2 regions of the Guptibacillus hwajinpoensis genome follow, and region 1 is predicted to be linked to the other one. Evidence: riboswitches for the same ligand, from Rfam matches in the RefSeq annotation. Region 1 holds a riboswitch; the other holds the start of a gene.
What was found. Region 1 has a riboswitch for S-adenosylmethionine ahead of ABFG93_RS19970 (sulfite oxidase-like oxidoreductase). Riboswitches for the same ligand answer to the same signal wherever they lie in the genome.
Positions count from the first base shown of each region.

Region 2: it holds a riboswitch for S-adenosylmethionine, as region 1 does, so the genes downstream of both, ABFG93_RS14320 (MetQ/NlpA family ABC transporter substrate-binding protein) here and ABFG93_RS19970 (sulfite oxidase-like oxidoreductase) in region 1, are expected to answer to the same signal.

Region 1 is NZ_CP156674.1:3,862,109-3,865,521, reverse strand. Features, by position in the region: gene ABFG93_RS19980 (hypothetical protein) at 1-383, opposite strand, end outside; gene ABFG93_RS19975 (TVP38/TMEM64 family protein) at 513-1,031, opposite strand; gene ABFG93_RS19970 (sulfite oxidase-like oxidoreductase) at 1,239-1,901, opposite strand; SAM riboswitch class I at 1,987-2,082, opposite strand; gene ABFG93_RS19965 (GNAT family N-acetyltransferase) at 2,153-2,623, opposite strand; gene ABFG93_RS19960 (GNAT family N-acetyltransferase) at 2,893-3,324, opposite strand.
Region 2 is NZ_CP156674.1:2,748,902-2,752,314, reverse strand. Features, by position in the region: gene ABFG93_RS14325 (methionine ABC transporter ATP-binding protein) at 1-353, opposite strand, end outside; gene ABFG93_RS14320 (MetQ/NlpA family ABC transporter substrate-binding protein) at 375-1,181, opposite strand; SAM riboswitch class I at 1,351-1,459, opposite strand; gene ABFG93_RS14315 (alpha/beta hydrolase family protein) at 1,561-2,478, opposite strand; gene ABFG93_RS14310 (TolB family protein) at 2,528-3,082, opposite strand; gene ABFG93_RS14305 (TolB family protein) at 3,048-3,413, opposite strand, start outside.

The DNA.
Region 1 (3,413 bases):
ACGAAGAAGCCAATGTGGTTACTCCAGATTTCATTAAATTCAGCTCCGGCTTCCTCGCCGTAAACTGAAGTGATTGCTGCTGTTAAATCTTCCGTGTTCGCACTTAATGCTCCTGCAGAAGCTTCAAAGTCAGCAGAACCTTCAGCACCTTTTCTCATTGTTTCAACTGCAAGATAAGCATGCTCACTTAGTAGTTGACCAAGATCAGCTCGAAGGTCAGCAGCTGGCGTTTCCACTGTAGGTTTGTCCATGTGGTTTTCCCCATTATGAGCAAATGCGCCTGATGTAGGAATTAGTAGTGAAAAGCTAATCGGTACAATTAGAAGTCCTTTTTTCCAGTCAATTACTTTCTTCTTCATATTCTTTTCCGTTCTCATTTTCAAATCCACTCCCCTTAATTTTTTTTACACTTAGCTAACGGAGAGAAGATTAGTTTGGATCATTCTTTTTTAGATTTTCTTTTCTACAGCCAAAAACAACCATGAAAACCGTTGCTACTATGGCTTTCATGGCTACGACTTTTCTTTATAAAAAGTTTTATCATTTTGCCTTTTCTTTAGAGAATAGGATCCTATCATCAATAGTGCAACAAAGAAACTTAATAACACAATTCCCAAGAAGCTGTTCATCGCATGCTGATATAGCCATGCCATCAACAATGAAGGCGGCAGGATTCCAACCCCCGTTGTCCATGTAAATTGCCAGAACGATATTTTAGTTAATCCTGCTCCATAATTAAGGAGATTAAAGGAAAAAACAGGGATTAATCGCATATAGAACAATCCTCTTACCCCTTTTTGTTGGAACCACTCATCAAAGCGAGCAATTCTCTGAGCGGAAATCATCTTAACAGCAAACGTTCTTCCAAGGAATTTAGAAAGATAAAAAGAGAGATAAGCTCCAAGCATTGCCCCGATCCATGTATATAACGTCCCTAACCACAATCCATAGAGAGTGACATTGGCAAATAAGATAATTTCTGAAGGAATAAAAACAACACTATGTAAAATCATTAAGGAAATAGAAATCATTATCCCGTAGAACCCTAGTTTACGAATGCTTTCTGTCAGGCCTCAACAGTGCGTTCGTTAAGGAGGGTCTTAGCCACCTCTCTTGCATCCGGGAGGAAGAACACTAGTAAACTGATCGTTATTAGAACGAATAATGAAATAACGTTTTTCTTCAGACTAATCAGCTTCTTCCTTTTCTTAATGACCGTTATATGTTTCATCTGGTATTCAGTCGAATTCCTTCTTCTCCCATTCATCCTCAGGTAAGTCTAAATCTTCCCCTGAGAACCTTTCCTCAACAAACGGGTCTGCATGATTGTGAAAACCGTTCTGTTCCCAGAAACCAGGTTTATCTTCCTTAATAAATTCAATCCCCCTGATCCATTTAATACTTTTCCAGAAATAAAGGTGAGGAACAATAAGTCTTAATGGCCACCCATGCTTTTCAGTTAATTTCTTTCCATCTATTGAATGGGCAAGAATCACATCATCTCCCATAACATCTGAAATGTGAATATTTGTTGTGTAGTCGTGGTCACCATGAAGCATTATGTGTTCACTCTTTGGAACAATGCCCAGTTCTCTTATCAGATCTTTGAATAATACTCCTTCAAAGGTATTATCGAACCGAGACCACCTTGTTACACAGTGGATATCACATGTGATCTGTTTCTGCGGTAGAGCTAATATTTTCTCATAAGTAAGTCTAGAGGATTTTTCTACTTCACCAAAAATAGCCAAATCCCATGAAGATAAATCATACTGAGGGACCTCGCCTTCATGTAGAATAGGAAATCTTTCGGTAAGCACCTGACCCGGGGGCAAACGATCACCATACTTTTCACTTGCATCTGGAACCTTCATTTTACGAATACGATCAGCTTTTTTCACGAGAAACACACCTCTCCAGTAACTTAATGATACAAAAAAACTCTCCCCTGGGTGAGGAAGAGTCTTTTGATAGATGACAGGCTCCTCCTTATCTTTCAGAGCATCACTCTGCTGGAATTAGCACCTTTAATAAGGTTGCCGGGAGTCATCGGGCCAGTCCCTCTGCCACTCTTGATAAGGATTAAATATTTAGAATTGTTTATAATTCTAACGGTAAGCGATGCGATTTGCAATATCCATTTTCATTTGCCCTAGATTAAGCCCGAGTCTTTTCTCATTCGAATGAAGGTATATTCTCCTCCATTAGTCCGCTGGATAAACGAATGAGTAATGGCAAAACCCGCTTTTAGATACACGTTAATTGCCCTCTGGTTAAATTCTGCTACAGCCATTTCTAGCGTTGTAGGGCGGTATAACTCATGTGCTTTTTGCAAGCCGGCGTGAAGAAAGTCGTATCCTTTCCCAATCCCAACTTGTTGTGGACTTAAACCAAGTCCGATTTCCACCGTGCCTTTGGAACCTTCTATAAATGTAAAAAAACCGATAAGGATGTTAGCCTCATATACACCCCAATAGTTTTTGTTATTAGCTGCGTTCTCTCGAAATTCCTGAAGATCTTCATCATCCGCTTCCATATCGTAAAATGAGTAGATGCCATCATATTTCCATGAAATTATTCTCTCTACCTCTTCCTCATCCAATAAAGCAAATCGGTAATCCACTATTCTCCCTCTTTTCTTGTCATATTATTAGTTAAGTATGATAATCGTCCGAATTCATTTAGACAGGAAAAGCCCCATGCCGGGAAATGCATGGGGCTCACACTTTATATTTTAAGGGGGGCAGGAACCGGGGAAGTTCCTGCAAATGTAGTGTAGCAAGTTCCCTAGGTAAAATGATTGATTATGAGTTCCTTTTCACATTCTTTTAATAAATGAAAAGAAACACCCTAAAGACGTGCTTGATTTCTTAATAAAGAGACTAATAGAGTTTATTTATAAACCATGATCGTTTGTAATTCCTTAAAACCGATGTCTTTATAAATATACTTGGCAAAGTTTGAGGAGTAGACATTCAAACGAATCTCGTCATAACCCTGCTCCTTAAAATTCTGAATACTAGCCTCAACCAGCTTCTTAGAATAGCGCTTGCCGCGAAATTTAGGAAATACGAACACATCATATATAAAACCATGCTTATTTTCTGTAAAATAATCGGTATTTTCTCCAAGTAACACCCACCCGGCAATCTCATTCCCATCTCGATAAACAAGGTGATAGCCTCCTCGCTCAAGAATAGATGAAACAATCTCAAGTGCTTTCTCTTCCCGAATGATACCAGGATTCGTTGTTCCTTCATTAACAGACTGGATCGAATTCGATAAGATATACTCTCTCTCTTCCAAACTAGCTCGCTCAATCACCGTGGTCCCCTCCATCTTACTTAATAGTTTCTTACTTTAGGTAGTTTCTTGATCCCCCCTACTTTCTCCTTCTTCATACAGACAATGGG
Region 2 (3,413 bases), 1.1 Mb from region 1:
TCAATTTCTTTTTTTGGAACGCCCGTCAGTTTAAGGGGGACGGCGATATTTTGATAGACCGTCCCTGTTTTTAATAGATTAAAAGATTGAAAAATCATCCCTATCCGCTGCCGCGTTTTCTGAAGCTTTCCTGTTGATAATGAAGTGAGTTCTACATCATTAATAAACACTCGGCCCTCAGTGGGGCGTTCGAGAAGATTCACCATGCGCACAAGAGTACTTTTCCCCGCTCCACTATAGCCAATGACGCCATAAATGCTGCCTTTCTTGACTGTTAACGAAACATCATCCACTGCTTTCGTAACAGTATGACCACTCTTATATGTCTTCGTAATGTTTTCTAATCGAATCATCTTGTTCGCTCCCTCCACTGATTACCAGGATGCTACGACAGAACCGTTAAATTCATCCTCGATAAACTGCTTCACTTCATCAGATTGATAATATTCCACAAGCTTCTGAATTCGCTCGCTATCCTTATTTTCCGTTTGCGTTGCAATAACATTGACCCACGGTGAATCCTCTGGCTCCATCACAAGGGAGTCCTCAGTAGGTACTCGTCCACTTTCCATCGCAAAATTCGTATTAATAGCTGCAATAGCTAGCTCACCTAGCTGTCTCGGAATCTGTGAAGCTTCAAGTGGGACAAACTCCAGATTATGAGGGTTTTTTTCAATGTCTTTAATAGTAGCCTTGACTCCAACTCCGTCTTTGAGTTCAATAATGCCGGCTTCCTCAAATAGCATTAGTGCTCTCGGTTCTCCAGTAGAATGGTTCGGCAAACCAACTTTATCTCCATCCTGCAACTCATCCAGACTGTCGTATTTATCGGAATAAATGCCCATTGGGAAATTAATCGTTGTTGCCACTTTTGAAAGTTCCAGACCACGTTCTTTCACAAAGTCATTTAGATAAGGCTCATGTTGAAAAACATTCGCGTCAATTTCCCCTTCATCAAGTGCTGTGTTCGGCATTACATAGTCATTAAACGCGATCACTTCAATCTCAAAACCATCTTCCGCCGCAACTTCCTTCACTTTGTTCATCACATCTTCATGTGGACCTGCTGTTACACCAACCTTTAGAGGACCTTCCTCCGCATCACCCGAAGCCTCGCCCCCCGAACAGCCAGCTAAAATAACTAAAATAAGTGCACCCAGTAAATAAAATGATTTCTTCATTCTCCATTCCCCTCTCTTTTATATAACTATTTAAAGCGTTCTAGCACTAAAATCCCAAAGCGTAAAAGAACCTCGGCTTTAAACAAGTCCCCCTCTCAAATAAAAAACTCCCCCTGTAACGTACAGAGAGAGTTGAGTGATTTAGAATAATCATTCATGCTTGAACTCCCTCTCATCTTTCAAACGATCACTCGTTTGCTGGAATTAGCACCTTTCTCACGAACTGAGATGGTTGCCGGGCGTCATAGGGCCAGTCCCTCTGCCACTCTTGATAAGAGTTTTCAATATTATTTAACTATTTAAAATAGTATAGTACCTTTTGTGTAGCGCGTCAAGTACCGAGTGCCTGTCACCACCCGCTATTTGTCGAAGAATGTCATCATTCTTCTTTAACACTAGCTAAGTTATCTTCAAACCATCCTGCAAGATGCTTTAATCTTTCCACTCTCAATTCGGGATGACCACTTCGAGAAAGGTTATGATCTGAATCAGGAAACCTCACAAACGTCGTCTTCTTCCCACGGTGCTTTAGGGCGATGTATAATTGCTCGCTCTGTTCAATTGGGCAGCGGTAATCTTTCTCACTATGAAGAATAAGAAGCGGTGTTTGAATCCGGTCAACATACTTCAATGGCGAATGTTCCCAGAGTTTTTCTGGATCTTCATCAAGATCACTTCCTACCTCCCACTTCGTGAAAAAGTAGCCGATGTCACTTACGCCATAGAAGCTCTGCCAGTTGGAAATAGAACGTTGCGTCACAGCGGCTTTGAAACGATCGGTTTTCCCAACAATCCAGTTTGTCATAAACCCGCCGTAACTACCTCCTGTCACAAAAACCCTCTCTTTATCAAGAAAGCTCTTTTCACTAAGAACAGCCTCCACACCTGCCATTAGATCCTCATAATCTCCACCACCATAGTCACCACGGCACCCGTTTACGAAGTCCTGTCCATACCCATGACTACCTCTAGGATTCGTATACAAAATAGCAAATCCCTTCGCTGCAAGAAGCTGAAATTCATGCACGAATGAATTCCCATACATCATGTGAGGTCCGCCATGAATTTCGAGAATCATAGGATAGCTTTTCTCTTCCTCAAATCCGATCGGCTTCATAAGCCATCCCTGAATCTCCCACCCATCCTTTCCAGTGTATGTAAACGATTCTGGTGTTGAGAGTGACTGACTTTGAAAAAGTTTACGATTACTCTCTGATAAACGGCATTCTTTCACTTGATCTCCACCAAAGGTAAACGTATAAATGTCTCCTACATTCATCGGGTCACTAATCACCACAGCCGCTTCGTCCGTGGCTGCCAGGTAGTGAAACGCGTAGTGGTGCCTGTCACCCCCCCGCTATTTGTCGAATGGTGCGATCTACTCCTATAAAGTAAATGCCGTTATTGCCGCGTTCACTTGCTTGGAAGTAAAGGCCTGTCCCATCCGAATTCCACATCGCACCAGGTGACGCACCTCCCCAGTGCATGTCTGAAATTAATACATCTGTACATTCAAGGTCATATGCCTCAGTAAGGCACCTAAAAGCTCCTGAAGATAAATCAACTGTCCAGACTTTATTTAAGGTTGCACCTTCATGCTGAAAATCATGACCAATAAAGGAAAGAGAACTTCCATCTGGTGACCAGTTTGGAGCCGTAAAGCTTCCTCCTTTTGTGTTCAATTGCTCTGGCTCACCTCCTTCCTCCAATCGATGAACAAGTAAATCAGATCGCATATAGGAACCCGGCTCTTCATAGCGACTTCTCTCATACGCAACCCTTTTGCCATCAGGTGACCAGCTTAGATTAGAATGATCATAAGGAGCATCTGTGAGCCATTTAACCTTACCGGTTCTGGACGTAAAGTCAACGAGCACAAATCTGCACATGGGTGCCATCAAGAAAACCTTTCCCATCCGCCTTGTACTGCAGATCGTTCACTACTAAAGGTTTACGCCCTTCGGTTTTCTCATCTTCGCCATCTCCATCACTACTCAACACCAGGAGCGACGTGCCATCGGGCTTCCAAATTGGCTTACCAGACACTCCACGAACGAGTTCTGTCAACTGCCTTGCTTCTCCACCATCAGTCGAAATCAACCAGACCTGATTTTCTCCTGAGCGATCTGAAACAAATGCGATCGTTTTCCCATCTGGTGACCAGCGTGGGGAATGATCTCTATGCTTGCCAGAAGCAGCTGTCCAATCATGCTTAATCTCCGTGTTTCGGTT